Regions from separate parts of the Achromobacter sp. HNDS-1 genome, predicted to be linked through region 2. Evidence: predicted binding sites of a transcription regulator. Region 2 holds the regulator's gene; the other holds the start of a gene.
The links. Region 2 encodes LexA, which represses DNA repair genes until DNA is damaged. Its sites were predicted from a motif close to ACTGTATNNNNATACAGT; they were not measured.

Region 1: imuA (translesion DNA synthesis-associated protein ImuA) is a predicted target of LexA. The motif match lies at 7,364-7,381, and genes of this name have one in related genera.

Annotation. Positions count from the first base shown of each region.
Region 1 covers NZ_CP157584.1:206,869-222,441, reverse strand. The annotation lists gene ABFG95_RS00955 (MerR family transcriptional regulator) at 1-953, opposite strand, end outside; gene ABFG95_RS00950 (I78 family peptidase inhibitor) at 1,268-1,648, opposite strand; gene ABFG95_RS00945 (error-prone DNA polymerase) at 1,940-5,167, opposite strand; gene ABFG95_RS00940 (DNA polymerase Y family protein) at 5,175-6,644, opposite strand; gene imuA (translesion DNA synthesis-associated protein ImuA) at 6,574-7,272, opposite strand; gene ABFG95_RS00930 (methyl-accepting chemotaxis protein) at 7,592-8,653, shown strand; gene ABFG95_RS00925 (amino acid permease) at 8,801-10,342, opposite strand; gene ypfH (esterase) at 10,505-11,224, shown strand; gene ABFG95_RS00915 (IclR family transcriptional regulator) at 11,307-12,113, shown strand; gene ABFG95_RS00910 (SDR family NAD(P)-dependent oxidoreductase) at 12,237-13,031, opposite strand; gene ABFG95_RS00905 (tripartite tricarboxylate transporter substrate binding protein) at 13,033-14,010, opposite strand; gene ABFG95_RS00900 (thiamine pyrophosphate-binding protein) at 14,053-15,573, opposite strand, start outside.
Region 2 covers NZ_CP157584.1:684,004-699,576, reverse strand. The annotation lists gene clpP (ATP-dependent Clp endopeptidase proteolytic subunit ClpP) at 1-18, shown strand, start outside; gene clpX (ATP-dependent Clp protease ATP-binding subunit ClpX) at 114-1,412, shown strand; gene lon (endopeptidase La) at 1,664-4,114, shown strand; gene lexA (transcriptional repressor LexA) at 4,229-4,879, opposite strand; gene ABFG95_RS03025 (amino acid aminotransferase) at 5,034-6,233, opposite strand; gene uvrB (excinuclease ABC subunit UvrB) at 6,311-8,437, shown strand; gene ABFG95_RS03015 (low molecular weight protein-tyrosine-phosphatase) at 8,687-9,178, shown strand; gene iscR (Fe-S cluster assembly transcriptional regulator IscR) at 9,373-9,918, shown strand; gene ABFG95_RS03005 (IscS subfamily cysteine desulfurase) at 9,937-11,148, shown strand; gene iscU (Fe-S cluster assembly scaffold IscU) at 11,182-11,586, shown strand; gene iscA (iron-sulfur cluster assembly protein IscA) at 11,589-11,912, shown strand; gene hscB (Fe-S protein assembly co-chaperone HscB) at 11,916-12,428, shown strand; gene hscA (Fe-S protein assembly chaperone HscA) at 12,494-14,356, shown strand; gene fdx (ISC system 2Fe-2S type ferredoxin) at 14,366-14,707, shown strand; gene iscX (Fe-S cluster assembly protein IscX) at 14,707-14,901, shown strand; gene ABFG95_RS02970 (methylglyoxal synthase) at 15,004-15,573, shown strand, end outside.

The sequences.
Region 1 (15,573 bases), 480 kb from region 2:
GTCAGTTCGGGCTCGGTCATCAGGGCGAGGCGGAATTTCGCGTGGGTCGCGGGATCGTTGCCGGCGTAGCTGCAAAACAGTTCCAGCCATTGCCGCGCAAGGTCGCGGCCGGTGGCCGAGTCGGGCGCCTGCCCGGCATCGATCGCGTCGCGTACCCGCGCCATCAGGGCCGGCCATTCGCCGGCGCGGTCGTGATAATGCGCCCGCATGAACCGGGCCTCGTCCGGCGTCAGGTGTTTTTCGTAGAGCCGCAGTTTGCTTTCGGAGAAGGCGCGCACCACGTAGTCGCGCATGGCCGGCGAGATACCGATGTGTTCCTGCATGGCCGGTTCCCGTTCGTGCATCTGATTGAGCTTGACGAGCAGGCGCGGATCGCCGTTGGTGTCGCGCAGCAGCAGCGTCATCCAGCGCAGGGCCAGCGCCTGCGAACGCGGGTCCTCGGGCGGGGCGCCGTCGTCCATCTGCCGGCGCACGTCGGCGATCAGCGCAAGCCAGCCGGCATCGTCGTTCGGGCCTCGGCGGTACATGGGCAGACGCGCCAGTTCTTCCTGGGAGAAATATTTGTCGTACATGTTCATCAGTTCCAGAGTGGTCAGCCAATCGGCCAGTTCCGGCTCCGTTCCCATCGCCAACTGGCCTTGCAACTGCGCGAGGCGTTCGCGCAGCCGGGTGGCGTGTTGGATCTGGCTGTCGAGCATCGCGATCTGTCTGGCGATGATCTCGTCCAGCGGCGTGCCGGGCTGGTCCAGGTAGGCGCCGATCTCGGCCAGCGGCAATCCGAAGCGACGCAATGCCTGGATCTGGTGCAATCGGGCGATGTCGTCGCGGCCGTAGAGCCGGTAGCCGTTGTCGGCGCGCGCCGAAGGCGTCAGCAGGCCGATCGCGTGATAGTGGTGCAGCGTGCGGACGGTCAGTCCGCTGCGCTTGGCCAGTTCTCCTACTTTCAGTCGCATGGGGTTCCTTCGTGAATGGCGCAGGCCGAACTTTTGGGCATGACGTTACGTAAGGGTCAAGCGTTGGCGGATCGATTTTTGGATCGATTCGCGGGCCTGGCGTGCAGGGAGGCGGTCGCGCCGGCAAGCTTGCTGGCGCGCCGGCCCGGCCCTGCCTGTGGGGCTGGCCGGTCGTTCGCTGGGGGATGGTTGTCCGCGGGCGGGGCGGCCCCGGGGGAGATGTCCATGGACAACGCGGGCCGCCGCGCCGTCTGGAAGAAGCGGGCGCGGGCGAGTGTGCCCGCTGCGCCCGTCTTGCCGTGAATGCCGGGACGTCAGCCGCAGCGGATCGCCGTCATCACGTCCTTGTCGTCGACGATCAGGTTCAGGCGGGTGTCGTTGTATTCCATGGTGACCAATTGGCCCGGGCGCAGGATGCGGGCGGTGGCGGCGCCGCTGCGGGTGCGCAGGTCTTCCAGGACGGACTGGGTGGCTTTCTGGCCGATCTGCGATTGCAGCGCGGCGGCGTCGCAGGTCTTGCGGGCGCCGGCCTGGGCGGAGGGTGATCCGTACGACGCGCCGGAGGAGCTGTCGGACGCGGCGGGCGAGCTGGCGGAACTGGAGGCGGCGGATGAGGATGAGGAACGCGGGGCTCCGGTGTTGGCGCAGGCGCTCAGCGTGGCAACCAGCAGAACGGGAATCAGCTTGCGGATCATGATCACTCCTGAAAAAGAAAACGTTTCCACGGCGCGGCCGGCGCGGGGGCGGGCGTCGCGGAAAATCCATCATAGACCAGCCGCCCGCGCGGCGCTTGGCCGTGGTGGCGTCCGGTCGAACCCCGGGGCGTTGCCGTGACCGCCGAGCCTTGCCGCCGCGCCGGGCTGTCTCATCCCCTCGTCTTGCCCGATTGTTTCACTCCCTTTTTTTCTCCCCCTTTGTTTCGCCCCGTCGTCTCGCCTGGCGGCGCGCCCCTGGCATCGGGGCCAGCGCCGGACCGCGCATCGCCGTCAGTGGAAATTGCGGCTGGGCGTGCTCAAACCGCCCAGCAGTTCGGACAGGTCCACCAGCCGCTGCGCGATCAGGTGGCGCACGCCGTCCACGTTCTGCCACGAGCCATACACGCCCAGCAGGGTGGCGCCGAGCAGCTCGCGGCGCTGGCGTTCGATCAGTTCGGGGCGCACCACCACGTTGACCGGGCCGGTTTCGTCTTCCAGCGTGACGAAGATCACGCCCTTGGAGGTCTGCGGCCGCTGGCGCACGGTGACGATGCCGCAGGCGCGGGCCACGCGCTTGTCGGGGTAGCCGTTGAGCACGCTGGCCGGCTGGAAGTTGCGCGCCGCCAGTTGCGGCCGCAGCAGCTCGACGGGGTGGCGCCGCAGGGTCAGGCCGACGCTGCGATAGTCGGCCGCCACGGTCTGGTTCTCAGTCGGCGCGGTCAGTTGCGGCATCTCGGTTTCGTGGATGGCGGCGTCGCGCAGCAGGTCGCGGCTGTGGACGCTGGCGGCGGCTTCCCAACTGGCCTGGCGGCGGTGGCCGGCCAGGGTGCGCAGGGCGTCGCCGGCGGCCAGGGCGTTCAGGTCGTGGCGCGTCAGGGCGGCGCGGCGGGCCAGGTCGCCGGTGCTGGTGAAGGGGGCCTCGGCGCGGGCGGCCTCGATGCGGCGGGCGCTGTCTTCGTGCAGGCCCTGGATCAGGCTCAGGCCGAGACGCACGGCGGGGCGGATTTCGTCGGGCGAGGGCGCGTGAGGATGGGGCCGGCGCGGCGGCGCGTCGGCGGGCGCGGGCTCCAGCGCCGCGTCCCAGCCGCTGACGGTCACGTCCACCGGCAGCACCCGCACGCCGTGGCGGCGCGCGTCCTGCACCAGTTGCGCCGGCGCGTAAAAGCCCATGGGCTGGGAGTTGAGCAGCGCGGCCAGGAAGGCCTCGGGTTCGTGGCGCTTGAGCCAGGAACTGGCGTAGGCCAGCAGCGCGAAGCTGGCGGCGTGGCTTTCGGGGAAGCCGTATTCGCCAAAGCCCTCGACCTGGCGGAACAGCGCCTCGGCGAATTCCAGGGTGTAGCCGTGGGCCAGCAGGCCGCCCACCAGTTTGACGCGGTATTTGTCGACGCCGCCCTTGCGCTTCCAGGCGGCCATGGAGCGCCGCAACTGGTCGGCATCGCCGGGCGAGAAGCCGGCCGCGACCACCGCGATCTGCATCACCTGTTCCTGGAAGATGGGCACGCCCATGGTGCGGCTGAGCACGCCTTTCACCTTGTCGCTGGGGTAGCTTTCCTTTTCCTTGCCCTGGCGGCGGCGCAGGTAGGGATGCACCATGCCGCCCTGGATCGGGCCGGGCCGCACGATGGCCACCTGCACCACCAGGTCGTAGTATTCGCGCGGCCGCAGGCGCGGCAGCATGGTCATCTGGGCGCGCGATTCGATCTGGAACACGCCGATGGTGTCGGCCTCGCAGATCATGTCGTAGGTGGGTTCGTCGCCTTCGGGAATGTCCTGCAGCCGCAGCGGCTGGCCGCGGCGCTGGCCGGCCAGTTCCAGGGTGCGGCGCAGCGCCGAGAGCATGCCCAGCGCCAGCACGTCGACCTTGAGCAGCTTGAGCGCGTCCAGGTCGTCCTTGTCCCACTGCACCACGCTGCGGTCGGCCATGGCGGCGTTTTCGATCGGGACCAGCCGCGACAGCTTGCCGCGCGAGATGACGAAGCCGCCGGGGTGCTGCGACAGGTGGCGCGGAAAGCCCATCAGCGTCTGGGCCAGCGCGGCCCACTGCCGCGCCACCTGCGATTCCGGATCGAGGCCGCAGGCGCCCAGGGTGCGCAGCATTTCCTTTTTGCCGTCCCACCACTGGTGGGCGCGCGCCACCGCGTCGATCACGCCCGGGTCCACGCCCAGCGCGCGGCCGGTGTCGCGCAGCACGCTGCGCGGGCGGTACGAGATCACCACGGCGGTCAGGGCGGCGCGCTGGCGGCCGTACTTGCGGTAGATGTACTGGATCACTTCCTCGCGCCGCTGGTGTTCGAAGTCGACGTCGATGTCGGGCGGCTCGTTGCGTTCCTTGCTGATGAAGCGTTCGAACAGGTTGTTGCCGCGGCGCGGGTCGACCTCGGTGATGCCCAGGCAGTAGCACACCGCCGAGTTGGCGGCCGAACCGCGCCCCTGGCAAAGGATGCCGTTGTTGCGGGCGTACAGCACGATGTCGTAGACCGTGAGGAAGTAGGCCTCGTATTGCAGGTCGGCGATCAGCGCCAGTTCCTTTTCGATCTGTTCGCTGACGTGGGCCGGCGTTCCGCCGGGAAAGCGCCGCGCGGCGCCGGCCAGGGTTTCCTGGCGCAGGTAGGTGGCGGGGGTGTGGCCGCGCGGGATGATTTCGTCGGGGTATTCGTAGCGCAGTTCGTCCAGCGAGAAGGCGCAGCGCCGCGCCACCACCAGCGTCTGCGCCAGCGCTTCGGGCGGATACAGGTTGGCCAGCCGCATGCGGGTGCGCAGGTGCTGCTCGGCGTTGCCGGACAGCGCGTAGCCGCATTGCGACACGCACTGGTGGGTGCGGATGCCGGTGAGGGTGTCGTGCAGCGGCTTGCGCGACCGCACGTGCATCTGCACCTGGCCCAGCGCCACCACCGGCAGTTCGGCGGCGCGCGCGGCGTGGTCGACGGCGGCGCGGTGCAGGTCGTCGCGCGAGCGGTACAACAGGGTCAGGCCGACCCAGGCGCGGCGCGGGAAGGTGGTGGCCAGCCAGCGCGCCTGCTGCGCCATGCGATCGGGGTCGTCGCCGTAGACGGGCGACAGGATCGCCAGGCATTCGGGCAGGTGGCGCAGGTGTTCGTAGCCCGGCGGCGGGGCGGTGAAATCCTCGGGCGCCAGCCGGTATTCGCCCTTGGGGGCGCGGGTGCGGGCCAGGGTGATGAGTTCGGACAGGTTGCCGTAGCCCTCGCGGGTCTGGGCCAGCAGGGTCAGGTCCAGCGGCGCGGCCTCGGGCCCGGCGCGCAGCCGGAAGGTGGCGCCGATGATGAGCGGCAGCTTCTGGGTCTTGGCCTCGACGTGGGCGCGCACCACGCCGGCCAGGCTGCATTCATCGGTGATGGCCAGGGCGGCGTAGCCCAGTTCGGCGGCGCGGGCGGCCAGTTCCTCGGGGTGCGAGGCGCCCTGCAGGAACGAGAAGTTCGACTGGCATTGCAGTTCGGCGTAGCCGGGCAGTCCGGCAGGCGGACCGGGGGCGTCGTCATGGGGATCGTCGGGCGCGTGCATGGCGGGGTCAGGCGTACAGCCCGTGCAGGTACCAGCGCGCGTGCGCGTCGTCGCGCTCGCGGTAGATCCAGTAGCGCGCGCTGGCGGCGTCCTCGGCCACGAAGTAGTCGCGCACGGTCAGGACCGGATCCCACCAGCCGCTTTCGATGCGCTCGGGGCCGCGCATCAGCCGCAGCGCCTGGCCGGCGTATTGCGGGCGGTGGCCGGCAAGCTTGAGCGGCAGCGGCGGATCGAGCAGCCAGAAGGGGCGGTCCAGGGGCTCGGGCAGCGGTTCGGGGCGTTGCGGCGGTTCCAGCGCGTCGCCCCAGGCGTTGGCGGCCTCGGGCCGGTGGTCGGGGAGGGGACAGGCGTGGCGCACCTGCTCGCGGCCCAGCCGCGCGGTCAGCAGGTCCAGCAGGCGGGCGTGGTCGGCGGCGGTGCCGCCGGGTTCGGGGAACAGGGTGGTGCTGGCGGCGGGCTGGTCGGTGGTGTCGGGCGCCAGCAGCGTCACCGCGATCACCGGGGCTTCGAGCGTCAGGCGGCCAAGTTTTTCGCGCAGCAGGTTGAGGATCTGCGGCGCCTGCCAGACGGGCTGGGCCAGCGCCAGTTCCAGCTCGGTGGGCGGGCGCGCGTGGCGGCCGCGCTCGTGGTCCAGGCGCAGCAGCACGCGCCGCACCGCCAGTTGCCGCGCCGTCAGCCAGCCGCCCAGCTGCTCGGCCAGGCGCCGCGCCACGGCCAGCACCGCGTCGGTGTGTTCGAGGTATTCCATCAGCTCGATGCGGCGCTCGAAGCGCGGCGGCGGCTCGATCCAGCGATGCAGTTCGGGCGACTGGCCATAGGCCGCGTCCAGCGCCTGCAGCAGGTCGGGCGCGCTGCGCCGTTGCAGGCCGGCGCGCGGCAGGGCGCGCAGGTCGGCCAGGGTGTGGCAGCCGATGTCGTTGAGCCAGTCCAGGCGCGGCCGGGCCTGGGGCAGCAGGGCCACGGGCAGGGCGTCGAGCCGGCGCGCCAGCGTGCGCGGGGTGAGCACCCGGCGCGGCGGCCGGCGTCCGCCGCGGTGCGCCAGCAGCCAGGCGCCGGCGGCGGTGGGCGCCATGCCCAGCGACACGCGCAGGTCCAGCGCGGCCAGCGTGGCGGCCACGCGCCGGTGTAGCGCGCGCGGTCCGCGGAAGAACAGCAGGCTGGCGCCGACGTTGAGCAGCACGGTGTTTGCGTCCGCCAGCGCGACCTCGGGGGTGTATTGCAGCAGCGCCAGCGCCGCGCCCTGCAGGGTGTCGGCCTCGGCCACCGGGTCGCGCGCCAGCAGTTCGACCTCGGGCGCGATGGCGGCCGCGCCGCCGCGGCGCATGCCCGCGCGCACGCCGGCCTGGCGCGCGGCGGGCGTGAGGGCGGCGACGCGTTCCTGGTCGAGGACCGCGTAGGCCTGCGCCTCAAGCGGCCAGTGCGGGCGCAGTGCGTCCAGCGGCAGGCAGCGCAGGCAGGCGGCGATCCAGAGGCGCATGGCGGGTGGGCGCCAGGATGCCGGGCTCCAGGCCCACGTACAGCGGGGCCTCGCAGACCGGTCCGCGGCGCTTGAGGATATGGACGGACAGCCCGCCCGGCGCGGGCGCGAGCGCCAGGCGCAAGGGGGCGGGGGTGGCGTGCTGCGCCGCGCTGGCCGGGCGCAGGGCGACGAACAGCAGGTCGCTGGCCTGGGCCGCCAGGTGCAGCCGGCGCAGCGATTCGGGGCGCACGTGCGGCAGCCAGCAGAGCAGGGCGCCGCAGCTGCCGTTTTTCAGGATCTGCTCGGCGGCCCAGAGGGCGTCCAGCGGTTTTTCGGGGGCGACCCAGAGCAGTTGGCGCGGGTCGAGCCGCCAGCTCATCCAGCTGGTGATGTGCGGCGCGTGCGGCGGCTGCACCAGGGCGATGGGGCGGCGCGTTTCCAGTTGCGCCAGGGCCGGGCGCAGCAGGCGGATTTCACCGATGCCGGGTTGCGGCGCCAGCAGCTCGATCAGCGAGCCCAGCGGCCAGCCGCCGTCCGGCAGCTCGGCCGACAGGGCGGCGTGGCCGGTGGGCAGGCTGCGGGCGGCGCCGCGCGCCAACTGGGTGGCGCGCCACAACGCGGGATGGATCTGTTCTGGCGACGGCATGGCGGGCGGACGACCCGGTTTTTCCTGGGTGAAGATTCGGTGGGCGGCGGCACGGCCGGGCGGAGAGGGCGCCTGGCCGGAATCGCTTATTGCTGTATGAATATACAGTATTTTACCCGACCCGGAAGGCACCGGATGTATCCGCCAATTGCACCGTATTGGTGCGCGCCGCAAGGCCCGCCTCGAGGCACGATGCGCCGTCGCCACCCCCGCCACGCCCCTGGAAGGGGCCGGTCATTAACCCGTGCAGGGCTTGGCACGCTTCCTGCTTCTGTCCCCATGTCACCGTCTCCTCACGCAACAACGTCCAACAAAAGGAGTGCTGAACATGGCCCATCAACCGGAAAGAATCGTCGAACTGTCGCGCCGCGTCGAGCGCATTTCGAACGAGAAGATCGAGAGCATCGTCGATATCAACCAGCAGGCCAAATACCTGTCGCTGAACGCGCGCATCGAGGCCGCGCGCTCGGGCGAGGCGGGGCGCGGTTTCGCGGTGGTGGCCAACCAGGTGCAGTACGTGTCCGAGCAGATCACCGGCATCGCCGACGCGCTCAAGGAAGAGTTGGCCGGGTCCATCGCCGACCTGATCCGCATCGGGGAAAACACCTTGCACGAGATCCGCGGCTACGAGGGCCGCCGCCTGGGCGACCTGGCGCTGAACATGATCGAGACCATGGACCGCAACCTGTACGAGCGTTCCTGCGACGTGCGCTGGTGGGCGACGGATTCGTCGGTGGTGCGGGCCTTGCAGGAACCCGGCGCCGACAGCGCCCGCCACGCCAGCGGCCGGCTGGGCGTGATCCTGGACAGCTATACGGTCTACCTGGACCTGTGGGTGGCCGATGCGCAGGGGCGGGTGGTGGCCAACGGCCGTCCCGACCGCTATCCGCAGGCACGCGGCGCCAACGTCAGCCAGGCCGAATGGTTCCGGCGCGGGATGGCCACGGCCGACGGCGGCGAGTACGTGGCCATGGACATCGACAGCGAGCGCCTGCTGGACGGCGCCCACGTCGCCACCTACGCCACCGCGATCCGGCGCGATGCCGACAAGCAGGGCGAACCGCTGGGCGTGCTGGGGGTGTTCTTCGACTGGAGCCAGCAGGCCGACAGCATCGTCAGGTCGGTGGGATTGTCGGAAGAGGAGTGGGCGCGCACCCGCTGCCTGCTGGTCGACAGCCGCCAGCGCGTCATCGCCGCCTCGGACGGCCCCGTGTCGCTGAAGGAGCGCTACGTGCTGCGCCACGACGAGCGGCCGCGCGGCTACTACGAAAACGCCGATCGCGGCCTGGTGGGGTTCTCGCTGACGCCGGGTTATGAAACCTACGCCGGCCTGGGCTGGTACGGCGTCATCGCGCAGCGTCCGCGCGACAGCTTCGAATAGGGGCGGCGCCGACGGGACGGCAGGAGGGGGGGCGGGGGCGCGGCTCAGGATGCGCCCCGGTCCGCGAGGCCCCTGCTGTCAGGCCCGCACGCTCCGGCCCGCGCGCTCGGGGCCGCGCGCTCGGGGCCGCGTGCTCAGGCCCGCCGCTCAGGTCCGCGCGGCCTGGCCGGCGGCTACCGGTTCGTCCTGCGGCACGCCCGCCGCGCGGTCGGCCTCGAAGCCGTAGAACTGCATGTCCTGGTAGCGGATCCAGCGCGACTTTTTCACCAGCCGGTGGCCGATCCAGAACGCCAGGAACAGCGGGATCGCCAGGTAGGTCGAGACCACCCCGATCCAGTCGATGCGCTCGTCCAGGAAGGCCTGGTAGTTCTGGCCCAGCGTGACGAGCAGGCACAGCACGAAGGCAAACAGCGGTCCGAACGGGAACAGCCCGGCCTTGTAGGGCAGGTTGGCGGTGTCGTAGCCGTGCTTGATATAGCCCTGGCGGAAGCGGTAGTGGCTGACGGCGATGCTGAGCCAGACGATGAACTCGGTCATGCCGGCGAAATTCAGCAGCCAGATGTAGACCGCCTTGGGGCTGTAGACCACGCTGAACATGCACAGGCAGGCCAGCGCGGTGGTGGCCAGCAGCGCGTACAGCGGCACGCCGTTGCCGGTCAGGCGCTTGAACACGGCCGGGGCCTGGCCCTCGACCGCCATGTTGAACAGCATCCGCGTGGCGGCGTACATGCCCGAATTGCCGGCCGACAGCACCGAGGTCAGGATCACCGCGTTCATCACGGTGGCCGCCGACAGCAGCCCGGCGTGCTGGAACACCAGCGTGAACGGGCTGACGGCGATGTCCTCGACCTCGTTGCGCAGCAGCTGCGGGTCGGTATAGGGGATCAGCAGGCCGATGATCAGGATCGCCAGCACGTAGAACAGCAGGATGCGCCAGAACACGTGGTTGATGGCGCGCGGCACGTTGCGGCGCGGGTTCTCGGATTCGCCGGCGGCCACGCCGACCAGTTCGGTGCCCTGGAACGAATAGGCCACCACCATGGCCACCCCGACCCAGGTGGCGGCGTTGCCGACGAAGGGCGCGTCGCCCACGGTCCAGTTGCGCACGCCGACCGGCGCGTCGCTGTGGATGATGCCCACCAGCATCGCCAGGCCCAGCACGATGAAGCACAGCACCGCCACCACCTTGATGATGGCGAACCAGTACTCGGCCTCGCCAAAGCTGCGCGCCGAGAAGGCGTTCAGGCCGAAGGTCAGCGCCAGGAAGGCGACGCTCCAGATCCAGCCGGGGGTATCGGGGAACCAGTACGCCATCACCAGTTGGGCGGCCACCACGTCCACCGCCACTACCGTGGCCCAGCTCAGCCAGAAGTTCCAGCCCAGCGCGAAGCCGAAGCCGCCGTCCACGTAGCGCGAGGCGTAGGTGCAGAAGGAGCCCGACACGGGCATGAAGGTGGCCAGTTCGCCCAGGCTGGTCATGATGAAATAGACCATCAGGCCGATCAGCAGGTAGACCGTGAGCGCGCCGCCCGGGCCGGCCTGGGCGATGGCCGCGCCCGAGGCGATGAACAGGCCGGTGCCGATGGCGCCGCCCAGGGCGATCATGGTCAGGTGGCGCGCCTTGAGCACGCGATGCAACTGGTTCTTGCCGGCCGGCGGGGTTCCCGAGTCTGTCGTCGGTGTTTTCATGGAATGCACAGGTTGATGCAAAGCCCCGCGCCGACCGCGAACGCCCCTGAGCGCCTTGTGGACACCGGGGGCAGGAGCCGGCCCGGGGGGGCGCTTTGCCTAGGATTGCGTATGACGGGCATTTTACAATGGGGCCATCCAGTGCCTGTCCGGAGCCGTAGCATGGCCACTTCTTCCCCCGCGTCCCCCCACGAAATCGAATTCCTGCCCGAGCCCGGCACCGAGGTGCGGCAGCTGTTCATCCTGCTGCATGGCGTCGGCGGCACGCCCGCCAACCTGGTGCCGCTGGCCGAGGCGGTGCGCGCCGCCTTTCCCGCGTCGGCGGTGCTGATTCCCGAGGGCTTCGAGCCCTTCGACGGCGGCGGCGCGGGCCGTCAATGGTTCTCGGTGCGCGGCGTGTCCGAGGACAACCGGCCCGAGCGCGTGGCCCACGCCCTGCCGCCGCTGGAGGCCTACGTGAAGGCGGCCCAGGCCCGCTTCGGCCTGTTGCAGTCCGACACCGCGCTGGCCGGCTTCTCGCAGGGCGCCATCATGGCGCTGGAACTGGTGCAGGCGCACGACGGCATGGCCGGCCGCGTGATCGCCTTTTCGGGCCGCTACGCGCAACTGCCCAAGGCCGCGCCGCAGTACACCACGCTGCACCTGCTGCATGGCGCCGACGACCCGGTCATGCCGGTGGCCTTGATCCAGGCCGCGCAGGCGCGGCTGGACGAGCTGCATGGCGATTCCACCATCGACGTGGCCACGCACGTCGGCCACGAACTGCATCCGGCGCTGATCCAGCGCGCCATCGTGCGGCTGCAGACCTGCGTGCCGCTGCGCAGCTGGGAAGCGGCGCTGGGCCTGAACCAGTCGCCGCCCGACGGCACCACGCTGCATTGAAGGCGCGCGACGCCGGTATTTGCGGATACCATGTCGGCCTGATCAATTCCGCCGCTGAATCCCATCGGCTGAGCCTGCCCGGATGAGCCCCGCCAAATCCCCCGCCGCCGCGCGCGACGCCGATCCGGTCGGCGGCGCGCAGAGCATCTTCCGCGTGCTGCGCATCCTCAAGTACGTGGGCGCCGCGCCCGCGCGCGGGGTCGGCCTGACCGACGTGGCGCGCGACCTGGGCCTGACGCCGCCCACCGCGCACCGCATGCTGTCGGCCCTGCTGCAAGAGGGCTTTCTGGCGCTCAATCCCAAGCTCAAGACCTACAGCCTGGGCCGCGAGTCGTACATCCTGGGGCTGGCGGCCGAAAGCCGCCACGGCATCAAGGCGATCGCCGAATCGGCGGTGCTGCGGCTGGCGCAATCGACCGGCGACACCAGCTTCCTGTCGGTGCGTTCGGGCCACGAGGCGGTCTGCGTCGACCGCAAGACGGGCGATTTCCCCATCAAGATCCTGACGCTGGAGGTCGGCCACCGCCGGCCGCTGGGCGTGGGGGCGGGCAGCCTGGCGCTGCTGGCGTTCCTGCCGAACGACGACATCGAGCGGGTGCTGGCGCGCTACGACGCCTCGGCCGCGCCCGACCTGCCGTCCACCGCCATGCTGCGCGAGGACATCGCCGCGGCCCGCAAGAATGGCTATGCGCTTAACCCGGGGCGCATCATCCCGGACATGCTGGGAGTGGGCGTGCCGGTGTATGACCGCGAGCAGCACGTGGTGGCCGCGCTCAGCGTGGCCGCGATCCGCTCGCGGCTGTCTGGGGCGCGGTTGCAGGAAGTGGTCGCGGCGCTGCAACGCGCCGCCACGGAACTGGGCGCGGAGCTGGCGCCGCGTCCGGCCTGACGCGCGGCGCGATCGCGCGCGTCCTGGATCCGGGCTATCCGACAGGCATCGGACCGATCGGGAGCTGGCCGGCGGGCGGCGCGTCCTGGGTCCGCGCCGGCGCCGGCCGGCCTGCTACGCCGGCTATCGCCCCGCGCAGGACTTGCCGCCGTCCACCGGCAGGCACACGCCGGTGATGTACTTCGCTTCATCGCTGGCCAGGAACAGCGCCGCGTGCGCCACGTCCCAGGCGTCGCCCATGCGGCCCATCGGGCTGGCGGCGTGGCGGCGCCGGCGCATTTCCTCCACGTCCTCGAACTGGCCCGCGATCTGGGTGTAGATCAGCGGCGTGTCCATCACGCCCGGCAGCACCGCGTTGACGCGGATGTTGTCGGGCGCGTAGCGCACCGCCAGCGCCCGGGTCAGGTGGTTCAAGCCGGCCTTGGCGGCGTAGTACGAGGTGTACGGGTAGGTGTTGACCTGGATCGAGGCCAGCGACGAGATGTTGACGATGCTGCCGCCACCCTGGGCCAGCATCACCGGCAGCACGTGCTTGCAGGTCAGGAACACGCCGGTCAGGTTGGTGTCCATGACGCGGTGCCAGCTGTCCTCGCTGGCCTCGATCGGGTCGCCCATCTCGGTGATGCCGACGTTGTTGTGCAGCACGTCAATGCGGCCGGCCTCGGCCTGCATGGCCCGCACCGCCGCCAGGATCTGCGCGCTGTCGGTCACGTCGGCCGCCAGCGCGGTGCAGCGGCCGCCTTCCTCGGCGATGATGCGGCGGGTTTCCTCGGCCGAATCGGCGCGCAGGTCGACCGCGAACACGTGGGCGCCTTCGCGGGCATAGAGCGCGGCGGCGGCGCGGCCGTTGCTCCAGCCCGGGCCGGACGAACCCGCGCCGAACACCAGCGCGGTCTTGCCTTGCATGCGCTGGCCCATGTCAGTCCACCGAGATGTGCGCGAACTCGGCCACCTTCTTCCACTTGGCCACGTCTTCCTTGATCATCGCGGCGAAGGCTTCCGGCTTGTCGGCCACCACGTAGGCGCCCACGCCAGCGTACTTGGCCTGCACCTCGGGGTCGGCCAGCGCGCGGCGCGAGGCCTCGCCCAGCTTGGCCAGGATCGGCGCGGGCAGCCCGGCCGGGGCCAGCAGGCCGTTCCACATCTCGGCGTCATACGTTGGCAGGCCGACCTCGGCGAAGGTGGGCACGTCGGGCAGTTGCGGCAGGCGCTTGCGCGCGGCCACCACGATGGCGCGCAGGCTGCCGGACTGGATGTGCGCCATGGACGAGGCCGCCGTGTCCCACAGGATCGGCACCTGACCGGCGATGACGTCATTGAGCGCCGGGCCGGTGCCGCGATACGGCACGTGCATCATGTCCAGCCCCGACAGCGACTTGTAGTACTCCATCGCCATGTGGGTGGCGCCGCCGTTGCCCGACGAGGCATACGAATACTTGCCCGGCGCGCCCTTGATCAGCGCCACGAAGGACGCGTAGTCCTTGGCCGGGAAGTCCTTGTTGACCACGATCACGCCCGGCACGCGGATGATCTGCGTGACCGGGGTGAAGTCCTTGACCGCGTCGTACGGCAGGTTCTTGTAGACCGCCGAGTTGGTGCCGTTGGTGCTGGAGGTGCCCAGCAGCAGCGTGTAGCCGTCGGCCGGCGCGCTGGCCACGGCGCGCGAGCCGACCGTGCCGCCGGCGCCGCCCCGGTTCTCGACCACCACGGGCTGGCCGATCTGCTTGCCCAGCGCCTCGGCGAAGATGCGGCCGACCACGTCCGAGGTGCCGCCGGGCGGGAAGGGCACGATCAGGCGGATCGGGCGGTCGGGATAGTTGCTCTGGGCGCCGGCGGACGGCGCCAGCACGGTGGCCAGGGCGGCGGCCGCCACGGTCAGCCAGGTACGGATCTTCATGGGTTGTCTCCTCGCTTGGGATGTCTGTGTTGTTATCCAGGCTCAGGCGATGCGATCGCCCGGCTTGATCTTGGCGGCGCGGCTGTCCACGCCGGGCAGCATGTGCGCGGGGTCGCGCGTCACCACCACGTCCAGCACGGTGGGGCGGTCCTTGCAGGCGTAGGCGGCGGCCAGCGCGGCGGGAATCTCGGCCGGGTCCTCCACCCGGATGCCGTTGCAGCCCAGCGCCCGCGCCACGTTGGCGTAGTTGGTCTCGGCCAGGTCGGACGACTGGTAGCTGCCGCTGCCGTACATCAGGTGCTGCAAGGCCTTGATATAGCCCGAGGCGGCATTGTTGACCACCACCAGGGTGAAGGCCAGGCCCATGCGCACGGCGGTTTCCAGTTCGCCCAGCGACATGTTGCAGCCGCCGTCGCCGGTCAGGCTCACCACCTGCCGTCCGGGCGCGGCGGCGGCCGCGCCGATGGCGCCGGGGATGCCGTAGCCGATCGACGCGAAGCCCCGGTCCGGCACGAAGCCGCGCCCGGCGCGCTTGGTGTCGAACAGCAGGCCGCCCCAGTGCGCGGCGAAACCGCCGTCGGCCACCAGCACGCCGTCGGCGGGCAGGCTGGCGTTGATCTCGTGCATCAGGCGCGCCATGCCGATGGGCCGGTCGGCCGAGGTCAGCTTGGCGCGCACCGATTCGCGCCAGGTGTGCATCGCCTGGCCGACTTCGGCGGCGTAGCCTTCCCGGCGGGCGCTGCCGTTATCGGGCTGGGCGGCCAGGGCCTGGTCCAGCTCGGCCAGCGTGGCGCGGGCGTCGCCCCACAGCCGCAGCGCCGGCGTGGTGGTGCGGTCGAATTCCTCGGCCACGATGTCCAGGTGGATGATGGGCGCGCCGGTGGCCAGCAGGTCATAGCGGCGCGTGGCCACTTCGCCCAGCTTGCAGCCCACCACGAACAGACAGTCGGACTTGGCGATCAGGTCGTTGGCGATGCGGCTGTAGCGGCCGAACAGGCCCGCGTTCAGCGGATCGTCGCAGGCGATGGCGCCCTTGCCGCTCATGGTGTGGGCGACCGGAATGTTGTAGCGCCGCGCGAAATCCTGCACCGCCTCGGCGGCGTCGCTGATGTGCACGCCGCCGCCGCACAGCATCAGCGGGCGGTCGGCGCCGGCCAGCATGGCGGCGGCCTGCGCCAGGGCGTCGGCATCCGGGCGGCAGCGCAGCGCGGGCGCGCGGCGGTAGGTCTCGCTGGCGTGGAAGGCGGCGGCGTCGAACGCGTGGAGTTCATGCGCGATGTCCTCGGGCACGTCCAGCACCACCGGGCCGGGCCGGCCGCTGGTGGCGACCGCGAAGGCGCGCCGCACCAGTTCGGGAATGCGCTCGATCTTCTCGACCCGCAGCACGTCCTTGACCACGGGGCGCAGCACTTCCAGCTGGCGCGCTTCCTGCGTCATGTTCTTCCACGAATGCATGCGGTGCGAGTCGCCCACCAGCGCCACCATGGCGGTGCCGGCGTTGTAGGCCTCGGCCAGGCCGGTGACCAGGTTGGTGGCGCCGGGGCCGAGGGTGGCGTCGCACAC
Region 2 (15,573 bases):
TCCCGTTCGGAAGGCTGACTTCCCGGTTGAGTCCCACCCGCTGTTGCCATGTTTGAGTAAGCGCCGGGCCCTTCACCCGGTCCGGCGCTTCTTTACCTGAGATACGAATACATATGCCTGAAAAAAAGGGATCGGCAGACGCAAAAGTGCTGCATTGCTCGTTTTGCAATAAAAGCCAGCACGAAGTCCGCAAGCTGATCGCGGGTCCGTCGGTATTCATCTGCGATGAATGCATAGACTTGTGCAACGACATCATCCGCGAGGAAGCGCAGGCGACCGCGCGCGCGGCGATTCGTTCCGAACTGCCCACTCCGGCTGAAATCAAGACGTTCCTGGACCAGTACGTGATCGGGCAGACCTCGCCCAAGCGCATGCTGGCGGTGGCCGTCTACAACCACTACAAGCGCATCCGCCACGGCGAGATCAAGGGCGACGAAGTCGAGTTGTCCAAGAGCAACATCATGCTGATCGGCCCCACCGGGTCGGGCAAGACGCTGCTGGCGCAGACCCTCGCGCGCATGCTGAACGTGCCGTTCGTCATGGCAGACGCCACCACGCTGACCGAGGCCGGTTACGTCGGTGAAGACGTCGAGAACATCATTCAGAAGTTGCTGCAGAACTGCAACTACGAAGTCGAGAAGGCGCAGCGCGCCATCATCTACATCGATGAAATCGACAAGATTTCCCGCAAGTCCGACAACCCGTCCATCACCCGCGACGTGTCGGGCGAGGGCGTGCAGCAGGCCCTGCTCAAGCTGATCGAAGGCACCGTCGCCTCGGTGCCGCCGCAGGGCGGGCGCAAGCACCCCAACCAGGACTTCGTCCAGGTCGACACGACCAACATCCTGTTCATCGTCGGCGGCGCCTTCGACGGGCTGGAAAAGGTCATCCGCGACCGCACCGAAAAGTCCGGCATCGGCTTCTCCGCCTCCGTGCGCGCCAAGTCCGAGCGCGGCGTGGGCGAGCTGTTCTCCGAAGTCGAACCCGAAGACCTGATCAAGTTCGGCTTGATCCCCGAACTGGTCGGTCGCCTGCCGGTGGTCGCCACGCTGGACGAGCTGGACGAGGCCGCCCTGGTGCAGATCCTCACCGAGCCCAAGAACGCCCTGCTCAAGCAATTCCAGAAGCTGTTCGCCATGGAAGGCGCCGAACTGGACGTGCGTCCGGCCGCGCTCAAGGCCATCGCCCGCAAGGCGCTCAAGCGCAAGACCGGCGCGCGTGGCCTGCGTTCCATCATCGAGCAGGCCCTGCTCGACACCATGTATGACCTGCCGTCGCAAGGCAACGTCAAGCGCGTGGTGCTCGACGAAGGCGCGATCGAAGGCGAGGGCAAGCCCTTGCTGATCTACGCCGACGAGGAAGGGGCGGCCGAAAAGCCCGAGCGCGGAGAAGTCCGCGACGCGGCGGCCTGACGGATATTTCAAGAAAACCCGTTTCCGTAACGGGTTTTTTTGTCTCCGGCCCCCTGATGGAACGCACACTGCCGCAGTGTGTCCAATGAAACAGGATGCCGGCCGCCGTTTTTTTTAAGGTTTTGTTTATCCGGCCGCCGGGATCTTGAATTTTCGGCTATTGTTCCCATAACAGACGTAACTGACGGGGCTGTCCGGGTATACCCGGTCATCCTGTCCCCGATACGCCGAGTCATACCGAGGAACCTCCTATGTCTGCCAGCCAGACCCTGCCTTCCGACCCGATCGACCTCCCCCTGCTGCCACTGCGCGACGTCGTGGTGTTCCCGCACATGGTCATCCCGCTGTTCGTCGGCCGTCCGCGCTCTATCCGCGCGCTCGAGGTTGCGATGGAAGCGGGCAAGAGCATCATGCTAGTGGCCCAAAAATCCGCCGGCAAGGATGATCCCACCCCTGAAGACGTCTACGAGATCGGCTGCGTCGCCGGCATCCTGCAGATGCTCAAGCTGCCCGATGGCACCGTCAAGGTGCTGGTCGAGGGTACCCAGCGCGCCCGCATCAACAGCATCGAAGACGCCGATTCGCACTTCACCTGCCAGGTCACCCCGATCGAGCCGGACGCCGTCCAGGGCTCCGAGACCGAGGCCCTGCGCCGCGCGATCGTCGCCCAGTTCGAGCAATACGTAAAACTCAACAAGAAGATCCCCCCGGAGATCCTGACCTCGCTCGCCGGCATCGATGACGCCGGCCGCCTGGCCGACACGATCGCCGCGCATCTTCCGCTGAAACTCGAGCAGAAGCAGAAGATGCTCGAGATCGTCGGCACCTCCGAGCGCCTCGAAGGCCTGCTCACGCAGCTGGAAACCGAAATCGACATCCTCCAGGTCGAGAAGCGGATCCGCGGCCGCGTGAAGAAGCAGATGGAAAAGAGCCAGCGCGACTACTACCTGAATGAGCAGGTCAAGGCCATTCAGAAGGAGTTGGGCGAAGGCGAAGAGGGCGCCGACATCGAGGAGCTCGAAAAGAAGATCATCGCCGCGCACATGCCCAAGGAGGCGCGCAAGAAGGCCGATGCCGAGCTCAAGAAGCTCAAGCTCATGTCGCCCATGTCGGCCGAAGCCACCGTGGTGCGCAACTACATCGATACGCTCATCAACCTCCCCTGGAGGAAGAAGAGCAAGATCAACAACTCCATCGCCAACGCCGAGACCGTGCTCGACAACGACCACTACGGCCTGGAGAAGGTGAAGGAGCGCATCCTCGAATATCTCGCGGTGCAGCAGCGCGTGGACAAGGTCAAGGCGCCGATCCTGTGCCTGGTCGGTCCTCCCGGGGTCGGCAAGACCTCGCTGGGCCAGTCCATCGCCAAGGCCACGAACCGCAAGTTCGTGCGCATGGCCCTGGGCGGCGTGCGCGACGAAGCCGAGATCCGCGGCCACCGTCGTACCTACATCGGTTCGATGCCCGGCAAGATCGTCCAGAACATGTCGAAGGTCGGCGTGCGCAATCCCCTGTTCCTGCTCGATGAGATCGACAAGCTGGGCATGGATTTCCGCGGCGATCCCTCGTCGGCGCTGCTCGAGGTGCTGGACCCGGAACAGAACCACACGTTCCAGGACCACTACATCGAAGTCGACTTCGACCTGTCGGACGTCATGTTCGTGGCCACCAGCAACACGCTGAACATTCCGCCGGCCCTGCTGGACCGGATGGAAGTGATCCGCCTGTCGGGCTACACCGAGGAAGAAAAGATCCACATCGCCCGCGACCATCTGCTGCCCAAGCTGATGAAGAACAACGGCGTCAAGGATACCGAGCTGACCGTCGATGACAGCGCGCTGCGCGACATCGTGCGCTACTACACCCGCGAAGCCGGCGTGCGTGCGCTCGAACGCGAAGTGGGCAAGATCTGCCGCAAGGTGATCAAGCAGCTGCTGACCCAGAGCGACCGCGCCAAGGCCGAAGGCAAGACCTTCGAACTCAAGCCGGTCAACGTCACGGGCGACAACCTCAGCGATTACCTCGGCGTGCGCCGCTACACCTTCGGCATGGCCGAAAAGGAAAACCAGATCGGTCAGGTGACCGGCCTGGCCTGGACGGAAGTCGGTGGCGACCTGCTCACGATCGAAGTGGCGGACATGCCCGGCAAGGGCGTGATCCAACGCACCGGTTCGCTGGGCGACGTGATGAAGGAATCGGTCGAGGCGGCCCGCACGGTGGTGCGCTCGCGGGCGCGTCGCCTGGGCTTTGCCGACAGCGTGTTCGAGAAGCACGACATGCACGTGCACGTGCCGGAAGGCGCGACGCCCAAGGACGGTCCGTCCGCCGGTATCGCGATCACCACGGCCATGGTGTCGGCCCTGTCGCGCATCCCGGTGCGCGCCGACGTCGCCATGACCGGCGAGATCACGCTGCGTGGCGAAGTCCTGCCGATCGGCGGCCTGAAGGAGAAGCTGCTGGCCGCCCATCGCGGTGGTATCAAGACGGTCTTGATCCCGGAAGAAAACGTCAAGGATTTGGCGGAGATCCCGGACAACGTCAAGAACCATCTCGAGATCGTGCCGGTCCGCTGGATCGACAAGGTGCTGGAACTGGCCCTGGAACGCCTGCCGGAGCCGCTGGCTGAAGACGAAACGGTCAAGGAGCCGCTGGTCGCCAAGCCGGCCGAGCCGGGTTCGACGGATCCCGTGCTCAAGCACTGATGTCTGGCCCCGGGGCGTCCCGCAAGGGATGCCCAATGAAAGAAACCCCGCTTGCGCGGGGTTTCTTTTTTGGCGCGGCCGTCGAGGGGCGCGCGCCTGAAGGGAAGCGGCGGATCAGTGCAGCGCGTGCGGACGGATCAGGCCGACCGCGATGCCTTCCAGCGCGAATTCCTGGTCTGCCTCGACCACGATGACGTTGAAGTCAGGATTCTCGGGCAGCAGTTCAACGCGGCCGTTCTGGCGCTGCAGGCGCTTGACGGTGACGTCGTCGCCCAGGCGGGCAACCACGATCTGGCCGTTGCGGGCCTCGGACGCCTTTTTGACGGCCAGCAGGTCGCCTTCGAGGATGCCGGCGTCACGCATGCTCATGCCGCGCACCTTGAGCAGGTAGTCGGGCGCCTGGGCGAAGAGGCCGGGGTCGACACCGATTTCGCGTTCGACATGTTCGGCCGCCAGGATCGGGCTGCCGGCGGCCACGCGGCCGACCAGCGGCAGCAGCAACTGCGCCAGGCCGGGCAGGGGCAGCGGCGCCTGGGTCTGCGCGGGCGAGGCATCCTTCAGGCGGATGCCGCGCGAAGCGCCGGCGGTGAGCTCGATGGCCCCCTTGCGCGCCAGGGCCTTCAGATGGTCTTCAGCCGCGTTGGGCGAGCGGAATCCCAATGCCTGGGCGATCTCGGCGCGGGTGGGCGGAAAGCCGGTGCGCGCGACGGTTTGCCGGATGAGGTCCAGGATTTGCTGTTGACGATCAGTGAGTTTGCTGGCCATGGCGGTGATCCGTTTGGAATCGGACTGTACATATATACAGCGGCATTCTGGGGGACATAACGCAAAAATGCAAGCGTTGAGCGGACATGGTTTTGTGACAGGCAATGAAAACGGGACCCGAAGGTCCCGTTGGAGGCTGTTGCCGGGGGGAGGCTTACAGCACCGCGGCGATGCCCTTGGCCACCTGGTCGATGTTGCCGCTGTTGAGCGCGGCGACGCAGATGCGGCCGCTGGAGACGGCGTAGACGCCGTGCTCTTCGCGCAGGCGGTCGACCTGGGCCGAGGTCAGGCCCGAGTACGAGAACATGCCGCGCTGCTGCAGCACGAAGCTGAAGTCCTGCTTGCCGCCGTGTTCCTTGATTTTCTCGACCAATTGCTTGCGCATCAGGCGGATGCGGTCGCGCATGGCGCCGAGTTCTTCTTCCCACATGGCGAACAGCTCGGGCGAGTTCAGCACCGTGGAGACGATCGTGCCGCCGTGGGTGGGCGGGTTGGAGTAGTTGGTGCGGATGACGCGCTTGAGCTGGCTCAGCACGCGGGTGGCTTCGTCTTTGCTGCCAGCCACGACCGTCAGGGCGCCGACGCGCTCGCCGTACAGCGAGAACGACTTCGAGAACGACGAGCTGATGAACATGGTCAGGTCGAGGTCGGCGAACAGGCGCACGACCGCGGCGTCTTCGCGCAGGCCTTCGCCGAAGCCCTGGTAGGCGATGTCCAGGAAGGGCACCAGCTTGTTTTCCTTGACGACCGCGGCGATCTGCTTCCATTGGTCGAAGGTGGGATCGACGCCGGTGGGGTTGTGGCAGCAGGCGTGCAGCACGACCACGGTGTTGGCCGGCGCGGCCTTCAGGGCGGCCAGCATGCCGTCGAAGTTCAGGCCGCGGGTGGCGGCATCGTAGTAGGCGTAGGTGCCGACTTCGAACCCGGCGCGTTCGAACAGCGCGCGGTGGTTTTCCCAGCTGGGATCGCTGATCAGGACCTTGGAGGTCGGCAGCAGCTGGCGCAGGAAGTCGGCGCCGATCTTGAGCGCGCCGGTGCCGCCCAGGGCCTGGGTGGTCAGGACGCGGCCAGCGGCGGCCAGCGGGGAATCCTTGCCGATCAGCAGGGCTTGCGCGCCCTGGTTGTAGCCGGCGATGCCTTCGATCGGCAGGTAGCCGCGAGCGGCGGCGGCCTCGATGCGGGCGATTTCCGCCTTGCGCACGGCACCCAGCAGGGGAATGCGACCCTGGTCGTCGTAGTACACGCCCACGCCCAGATTGACTTTACCGGGGCGGGTGTCCGCGTTGTATTGTTCGTTCAGACCAAGAATGGGGTCGCGCGGCGCGAGTTCGACGGAATCGAAAAGGGTGCTCATGGGACTCTGCTGAGGGTGAGTGGACGCAGTCGGAAGTGCTGTGGATAATGGGGGGTTTACCCTGGGAACAGTCTAGCATGCCTAAGAGCGCAATAGACCCGAGCGCGGCGGGTGCCGCAGCCGTTGGCTCCGTCACCGACGGGGCGGCCGATGCGGCCCCTGGCGCTGCCGCGGCGGCCCCCGGCCCGGGGTACGTCGATTACCCCGGCAGCCCGTTCCACCTGTACCAACCCTATCCGCCCGCCGGCGACCAGCCGGGCGCCATTGATGGATTGGTCCAGGGCGTGCAGGACGGCCTGATGTACCAGACGCTGCTGGGCGTGACCGGCTCGGGCAAGACCTACACCATGGCCAACGTCATCGCCCAGCTGGGGCGGCCGGCGCTGGTGCTGGCGCCCAACAAGACGCTGGCCGCGCAGCTGTACGCGGAAATGCGCGAGTTCTTTCCCAAGAACGCGGTGGAGTACTTCGTCTCGTACTACGACTACTACCAGCCCGAAGCCTACGTGCCGACGCGCGACCTGTTCATTGAAAAGGACTCGTCGATCAACGAGCACATCGAGCAGATGCGCCTGTCGGCCACCAAGAGCCTGCTGGAACGGCGCGACACCATCATCGTCGGCACCGTGTCGTGCATCTACGGTATCGGCAACCCCGGCGACTACCACGCGATGGTGCTGATCCTGCGCGCCGGCGACCAGATTTCGCGGCGCGAGATCCTGGCGCGGCTGGTGGCCATGCAGTACACCCGCAACGACGCCGAATTCACGCGCGGCGTGTTCCGCGTGCGCGGCGAGACCATCGACATCTTCCCGGCGGAAAGCGCCGAGCTGGCGCTGCGCCTGACGCTGTTCGATGACGAAATCGAAAGCCTTGAGCTGTTCGATCCGCTGACCGGCCGCATCCGCCAGAAGTTGCCGCGCTTCACCGTTTACCCCGGTTCGCACTACGTGACGCCGCGCGACACCGTGCTGCGCGCCATCGAGACCATCAAGGAAGAGCTGCGCGAGCGCACCAAGCGCTTCGTCGACGACGGCCACCTGGTCGAGGCCCAGCGCCTTGAGCAGCGCACCCGCTTCGACCTGGAAATGCTGCAGGAACTGGGATTCTGCAAGGGCATCGAGAACTACTCGCGCCACCTGTCCGGCGCCGCGCCGGGGGAGCCGCCGCCCACGCTGATCGACTATCTGCCGGCCGATGCGCTGATGTTCATCGACGAGAGCCACGTCACCATTGGCCAGCTCAGCGCCATGTACCGGGGTGACCGCTCGCGCAAGGAAACCCTGGTGCAGTATGGCTTCCGGCTGCCATCGGCGCTGGACAACCGGCCGCTCAAGCTCGAGGAATTCGAGGCCCGCATGCGCCAGTGCGTGTTCGTCTCGGCCACGCCGGCGGCGTACGAAAAGGAGCATGCCGACAACGTGGTCGAGCAGGTGGTGCGCCCCACCGGCCTGGTCGATCCGATCGTGGAGGTGCTGCCGGCACGCACCCAGGTCGATGACCTGCTGGGGCAGATCAAGGCGCGCACCAGCCAGGGGGAGCGGGTGCTGGTCACCACGCTGACCAAGCGCATGGCCGAGGACCTGACCGACTTCCTGACCGAGCACGGGGTGCGGGTGCGCTACCTGCACTCGGACATTGACACGGTGGAACGGGTGGAAATCATCCGCGACCTGCGCCTGGGTACGTTCGACGTGCTGGTGGGCATCAACCTGCTGCGCGAAGGACTGGATATCCCGGAAGTGTCGCTGGTGGCCATCCTGGATGCCGACAAGGAAGGCTTCCTGCGCTCCGAGCGCAGCCTGATCCAGACCATTGGCCGGGCGGCGCGCAACCTGAACGGCCACGCCATCCTGTATGCCGACCGCATCACCGACTCGATGCAGCGCGCCATGGAAGAAACCAGCCGGCGCCGCGCCAAGCAACTGCAGTTCAATGCCGACCATGGCATTACCGCGCGGGGAGTGCAGAAGGCGGTGCGCGAGCTGATCGACGGCATCGTCGCGCCGGTGCAGCACGACGCGCTGGAAGCCGCGGTGCCGGCCGAATTGCTGAAGGACGAAAAGGCCCTGGCGCGCGAGATCAAGCGCCTGGAAAAGTTGATGATGGACCACGCCCGCAACCTCGAATTCGAACAGGCCGCGGCCGCCCGCGATGCCTTGACGGCCCTCAAGCAACGGGTGCTGTTGGATGGCGCGGTATGAAGGTCGATGCTTATCTAAATGTATCTTTTCGCTGACGGGCTGCTGAATTGCTGGTTGGCGCGAAGTGTCGCCGAAGTGGGCGTGAAATTTGCACAAGCATTCGGTCGGCGGTCTCTTGCATCACCTTAAATATAGCTTTTAACTATTTGATTTATAGGGAATATTTTAGGGGACGTATTGATGCGAAACGGTGTGCCCGGGAGCAAAAAAAGCTTGCCTTATCTCGGGTTTTCCCGCACACTTACTCCCATGATGACCAAGGTACTTTTCGTTTGCATGGGCAATATCTGTCGCTCGCCGAGCGCAGAGGGCGTGTTTCGCCATTTGGTGAACGACGCGGGTTTGGGCGATGTGGTTCGCATCGACTCCGCGGGCACGCACGCGTTTCACATCGGCGAGGCGCCTGATGCCCGGGCGCAGGCCGCAGCGCGCAAGCGCGGCTACGAGATCACGCACTGTGAGGCCCGTCAGGTCACCGCGGAAGACTTCCGCGACTTCGACCTCATCCTCGCCATGGACTGGGACAACCTGTCCGCCATGCAGCAACAGTGCCCCAAGGCCTATCAGCACAAGTTGATGCTGCTGATGCGCTTCGCCAATGAGTTCGAGGAGGCCACCGTGCCCGACCCGTACTACGGCGGCGCCGATGGCTTCGGCAAGGTGCTGGATTATCTCGAAGATGCCTGTCAGGGCGTGCTCGAGCTGGTCCGCAAGCGCGCTACCCAATACCAGGCGGCCTGAGAGGTCTCCGGTGTGCCAGGGCGTCCTGCGGGACGCCTGGCGAATTGGCAGTGAAAAGAACCGCGCGACAGCGCGGTTTTTTCTAGCCGGGAGCCATACCAAATTACTCGGGAATTTGCTATACTTGAGCCAATTACTCGGGTATTGACCGCCGGATTCGCCGACGGCCATTGCCGAATCACAGGGAATTCACCATGCGGCTAACTACCAAAGGGCGTTTCGCCGTGACTGCCATGATCGATCTGGCTATGCGGCAGCATAGCGGCCCGGTCACTCTTGCGGCCATCAGCCAGCGTCAGAATATTTCGCTTTCCTACCTGGAACAGCTGTTCGGGAAACTGCGCCGCCACGAACTCGTGGACAGCGTGCGCGGCCCCGGCGGCGGTTACTCGCTCGCCCGTCTGGCGCGAAACGTGACCGTGGCCGACATCATCTTCGCCGTCGACGAACCCCTGGATGCCACCAGCTGCGGCGGCAAGCGGGACTGTACGAGCGGCAACGACGGCAAGCCTGGCAAGTGCATGACGCATGAGCTCTGGGCCACATTGAATCGCAAGATGGTCGATTACCTGGATTCGGTGTCGCTGCAGGATCTGGTCGATCAGCAGCGTGTGCGCCAATTGCAGGAAGCCAACAATCAAGCGCAGGCCTGCGCGGTGCGAGTGAACCGGGTGGGAGGCGCCAACAATACCGCCGCCAACGCCCCGACCACCACCGTCGCGGCCAATGCCACCGTATAAGCAGTAGGAGTTGTAGAAATGACCACCCGTCCGATCTATCTGGATTACTCGGCCACGACCCCCGTCGACCCGCGCGTCGTCGAAAAAATGATCCCGTGGCTGTACGAGAGCTTCGGCAATCCCGCGTCGCGCAGTCACTCGTTCGGCTGGGAAGCCGAGGAGGCCGTCGAACGCGCCCGCGAGGAAGTCGCCAAGCTGGTGAACGCGGATCCGCGTGAAATCGTCTGGACCTCCGGCGCCACCGAGTCGGACAACCTGGCGATCAAGGGCGCGGCCAACTTCTATGCCGAGCGTGGCAAGCACATCATCACCATCAAGACCGAACACAAGGCCGTGCTCGACACCTGTCGTGAACTGGAGCGCCAGGGCTTCGAGGTGACCTACCTGGACGTCAAGGATAACGGCCTGATCGACCTGGACGTGTTCAAGGCGGCGCTGCGTCCCGACACCGTGCTGGTATCGGTGATGATGGTGAACAACGAAATCGGCGTCATCCAGGACATCGAAACCCTGGGCGAGATCTGCCGCGAGAAGGGCATCATCTTCCATGTCGACGCCGCGCAGGCCACCGGCAAGGTCGAGATCGACCTGCAGAAGCTGAAGGTCGACCTGATGTCGTTCTCGGCCCACAAGACTTACGGCCCCAAGGGCATCGGCGCGCTGTACGTGCGCCGCAAGCCGCGTGTGCGCATCGAGGCGCAGATGCATGGCGGTGGCCACGAGCGCGGTTTCCGCTCGGGCACCCTGGCCACGCACCAGATCGTCGGCATGGGCGAAGCCTTCCGCCTGGCCCGTGAAGAAATGGGCACCGAGAACGAGCGCATCCGCATGCTGCGTGATCGCCTCTGGGCCGGCCTGTCGCAGATCGAAGAGGTCTATCTCAACGGCGACATGGACCAGCGCGTGCCGCACAACCTGAACGTCAGCTTCAACTACGTCGAAGGCGAGTCCCTGATCATGGCGATCAAGGAACTGGCCGTGTCCAGCGGTTCGGCCTGCACCTCGGCCAGTCTGGAACCTTCCTACGTGCTGCGCGCCCTGGGCCGCAACGACGAGCTGGCGCACAGCTCGATCCGCTTCACGCTGGGCCGCTTCACCACCGAGCAGGAAGTCGACTACACCATCGAACTGCTCAAGAGCCGTGTCGGCAAGCTGCGCGATATGTCGCCGCTGTGGGAAATGGCCAAGGAAGGCATCGATCTGAATACCGTGCAGTGGGCCGCGCACTAAGCGCCCGCGCCAAAGAATACGTGGAGAACTAACATGTCTTACAGCACCAAAGTCCTGGATCACTACGAAAACCCCCGCAACGTCGGCTCGTTCGACAAGTCGGACGACTCGGTGGGCACCGGCATGGTCGGCGCGCCGGCCTGTGGCGACGTCATGAAGCTGCAGATCAAGGTGAACGAAGCCGGCGTCATCGAGGACGCGCGCTTCAAGACCTACGGCTGTGGCTCGGCCATTGCCTCCAGCTCGCTCGTGACCGAGTGGGTCAAGGGCAAGACGCTGGACGAAGCCATGAACATCCGTAACACGCAGATCGCCGAAGAACTGGCCCTGCCGCCCGTGAAGGTGCACTGCTCGATCCTGGCCGAAGACGCGATCAAGGCCGCCGTGCAGAACTACAAGGAAAAGCATTCGGTTCCGGCCGAAGCTGTTGCGAGCTGAACATGTCCGTTACCCTGACCCAACAGGCTGCCACCCACATCGGCCGCTACTTGCAAAAGCGCGGCAAGGGGATCGGCTTGCGCCTCGGCGTTAGGACGACGGGTTGTTCCGGCATGGCCTACAAGCTGGAGTATGTGGACGACGCGGCGCCCGAAGACCAGGTGTTCGAGAGCTTCGGCGTGAAGGTGTTCGTCGATCCCAAGAGCCTGGCCTACCTGGATGGCACCGAGCTGGACTACGCCCGCGAAGGCCTGAACGAAGGTTTCAAGTTCCGCAACCCCAACGAGAAGGCGACCTGCGGCTGCGGCGAGTCGTTCACGGTGTAAGTCTTGGCTGGAGACGATCACTTCAGCCTGTTCGGCTTGCCGGCACGCTTCGACCTGGACGCCCAGGCGCTGGAATCGGCGTGGCGCACCGTCGCCGCGCAGGTGCATCCCGACCGCTTTGCCACCGCCAGTCCCGCGGAACGCCGCGTGGCCATGCAGTGGGCGGCGCGCGCCAATGAGGCCTACCGCCAGTTGCGCGATCCGCTGTTGCGGGCGCGCTATCTGTGCGAGCAGGCCGGCGTGGATCTGCAGACCGAGAGCAACACGTCGATGGACACGGCTTTCCTGATGCAGCAGATGACCTGGCGCGAAATGATGGACGACGCGCGCAATGACGCCGGCGTGCTGGCCGAGCTGCGGACCGAGCTGGAGGATGCCCGGCAGCAGATGCGCGTCGCGTTGACGCGCCTGCTGGACGAACAGCGCGACTACGCCGCGGCGGGTCTCAAGGTGCGGGAATGGATGTTCGTGGAGAAGCTGGCGCAGGAGCTGGCCCAGGCCCATCCCGATTCCTAGTCCCCCAGGATGGCCCGGCCGCGGGGCGCCCGGACTTCGCCGCCTACTGAGTAGAAAAAACAATCATGGCCTTATTGCAGATTTCCGAGCCCGGCGAATCGCCCGCGCCGCACCAGCGCAAGCTGGCGGTGGGGATCGACCTGGGCACCACCAATTCCCTGGTTGCCGCCGTGCGCAGCAGCGTCGCCGAGGTCCTGCCTGATGCGCAGGGCCACGTGCTGCTGCCGTCGGCGGTGCGCTATTTCCCCGGCGGCAAGGTCACCACGGGGCGCGAACCGCTGGCGCAGCAAGCGGAAGACCCGTTGAACACGGTGGTGTCGGTCAAGCGTTTCATGGGCCGTTCGCTGGAAGAGGCGCGCGCCACGCGCGCGCCGTACGAATTCGTGGACGCGCCCGGCATGGTGCGCATCCGCACCGCGCAGGGCGACCTGAGCCCGGTGGAAGTGTCGGCGCAGATCCTGGCGGTGCTGCGCCAGCGCGCCGAGGACGTGCTGGGCGATGACCTGGTGGGCGCCGTCATCACGGTGCCGGCCTATTTCGATGACGCCCAGCGCCAGGCGACCCGCGACGCCGCGCGCCTGGCCGGCCTGAACGTGCTGCGTCTCTTGAACGAGCCGACCGCCGCGGCGATCGCCTACGGTCTGGATAATGCCGCCGAAGGCGTTTACGCTGTTTATGACCTGGGCGGCGGCACGTTCGATATTTCCATCCTGCGGTTGACGCAGGGCGTGTTCGAAGTGATCTCGACTGGCGGCGATACCGCGCTGGGCGGCGACGACTTCGATTCGCTCATCGTCGACCACGTGGTGGCGGCCGCGGGCGCCACCGACCTGACGCACTCCGACCGGCGCGGCCTGCTGATGGCGGCGCGCGCGGCGCGCGAGGCGCTGTCGGACGCGCAGGAAGCCAATCTGAATCTGACGCTGGCCAATGGCCAGGTGATCGATCACACGCTGACCCGCGCGCAGTTCGAGGCGCTGGCCCAGCCGCTGGTGCAGCGCACGCTGGATAGCGCGCGCCAGGCGCTGCGCGACGCCGCGCTGAAACCCGCCGACGTGCGCGGCGTGGTGATGGTGGGCGGCGCCACGCGCATGCCGGTGGTGCGCGCCGCGGTGGGCGAGATGTTCGGCACCGAGCCGCTGACCGATCTGGATCCGGATCAGGTGGTGGCGCTGGGCGCCGCGCTACAGGCCAATCTGCTGGCCGGCAACCGCGCCCCGGGCGAGGACTGGCTGCTGCTGGACGTGACGCCGCTGTCGCTCGGCCTGGAAACCATGGGCGGGCTGGTTGAGCGCGTGATCCCGCGCAACAGCACCATTCCGGTGGCGCGCGCGCAGGAATTCACGACGTTCAAGGATGGCCAGACGGCCATGAGCATCCACGTGCTGCAGGGCGAGCGCGACCTGGTGACGGATTGCCGTTCGCTGGCGCGCTTCGAGCTGCGGGGGATTCCGCCCATGGTGGCGGGCGCCGCGCGCATCCGCGTGACGTTCCAGGTGGACGCCGACGGCCTGCTGAGCGTGACCGCGCGTGAACAAAGCACGGGCGTGGAAGCGGCGGTGTCGGTCAAGCCTTCGTACGGCCTGAGCGACGACGAAGTCGCGCGCATGCTGGCCGATAGCGTGGCGCAGGCCGACAACGATGCCCGCGCCCGCATGCTGCGCGAGCAGCAGGTGGAAGCGCGCCAGCTGGTCGAATCGGTGCAGGCCGCGCTGGCGGTGGACGGCGACCTGCTGAACGCCGAGGAACGCCAACGGGTCGATGAATGCCTGCAGGCGGCCGCCCGCGCCCAGGAGGCGCAGGACGTGGACGCGGTGAAGGCCACGGTCGAGGCCTTGTCGGCCGCGACCGATGAATTCGCCGCGCGTCGCATGGACCGCAGCATCCGCGCCGCGCTGGCCGGCCGCAAACTTGACGAAATCGCCTGATAAGACGCTATGCCGAAACTGACCGTACTGCCTCATCCCGACTACTGCCCCGAGGGCGCCGTGATCGAGGACGCGCCCAAGGGCGTGTCGATCTGCCGCATCCTGCTGGACAATCACATCGACATCGAGCATGCCTGCGAACTGTCGTGCGCGTGTACGACCTGTCACGTGGTGGTCAAGCAGGGTTATTCGTCGCTGGAAGACGCGACCGACGACGAAGAGGATCTGCTGGACAAGGCCTGGGGCCTGACGCCGACCTCGCGCCTGTCGTGCCAGGCGCGGGTCGAGGATGCCGATCTGACGATCGAGATTCCCAAGTACACCATCAACCACGCGAAAGAGGGCCATTGATGAAGTGGACCGATACCTACCAGATTGCCGAGGCGCTGGCGGACGCCCATCCGGACGTCGACCCCAAGACGCTGCGTTTCACGCAGTTGCGCGAATGGGTGCTGGCCTTGCCCGGTTTCAATGACGACCCGGAACGCAGCGGCGAGAAGATCCTGGAGGCCATCCAGATGGCCTGGATCGACGAGGCCGACTGATCCTCCAGCGAAACGCTCCTTCGGGAGCGTTTTTGCATTGGGGGCGCGGGCGGCGGGGTATCATCAAGACTCTTTCGTTGTCCTTGCCATCCGAGTCTACCGATGCCCGCTGCCCAATTGCGCTTTGGCCTGGCCGCCAACCGACTGCACCATGAATCGCCCGACGCCGCCTTGTTCACCTGGCTGCGGGCCTGTTCGTCCACCATCCGCGAACTGGGCGTGCAGTTGCATACCGTGGGCCGCACCCACGATGCCATCGTGCGCGAGGGCATGCTGCAAGGCTATTCCGGCCTGATCCGCTATCCGTATGGCCGCGAAGGCGGGTTGATGAAGCTGGTGGCGCGCGTCACCGAAGGGCGCGATGGGCAGGAGCCGTTCGATGGCGCGATCTACCTGATCGATCCGGTGGACCCGTCGTCGATCTTTCCCGAGGCGCTGGCGCTCAAGCGCCAGTGCATCACGCATGGCCGTCCCTTCATTTCAACGCTGGCCGGCGCCATCGAGTGGATGGAGGTCGAGCGCGTGCATGCAGGCCTGGCGCCGGACATGGCGGCGTCGCGGCTGTTCAACTACACCGGCCAGACGCTGGCGCTGATCGCGCACGATGCGCTCAAGGACGAGATGGTGGCGTTCGCGGCCGAGCACTTCGACGTGCTGTCGCAGTTTGCGCGG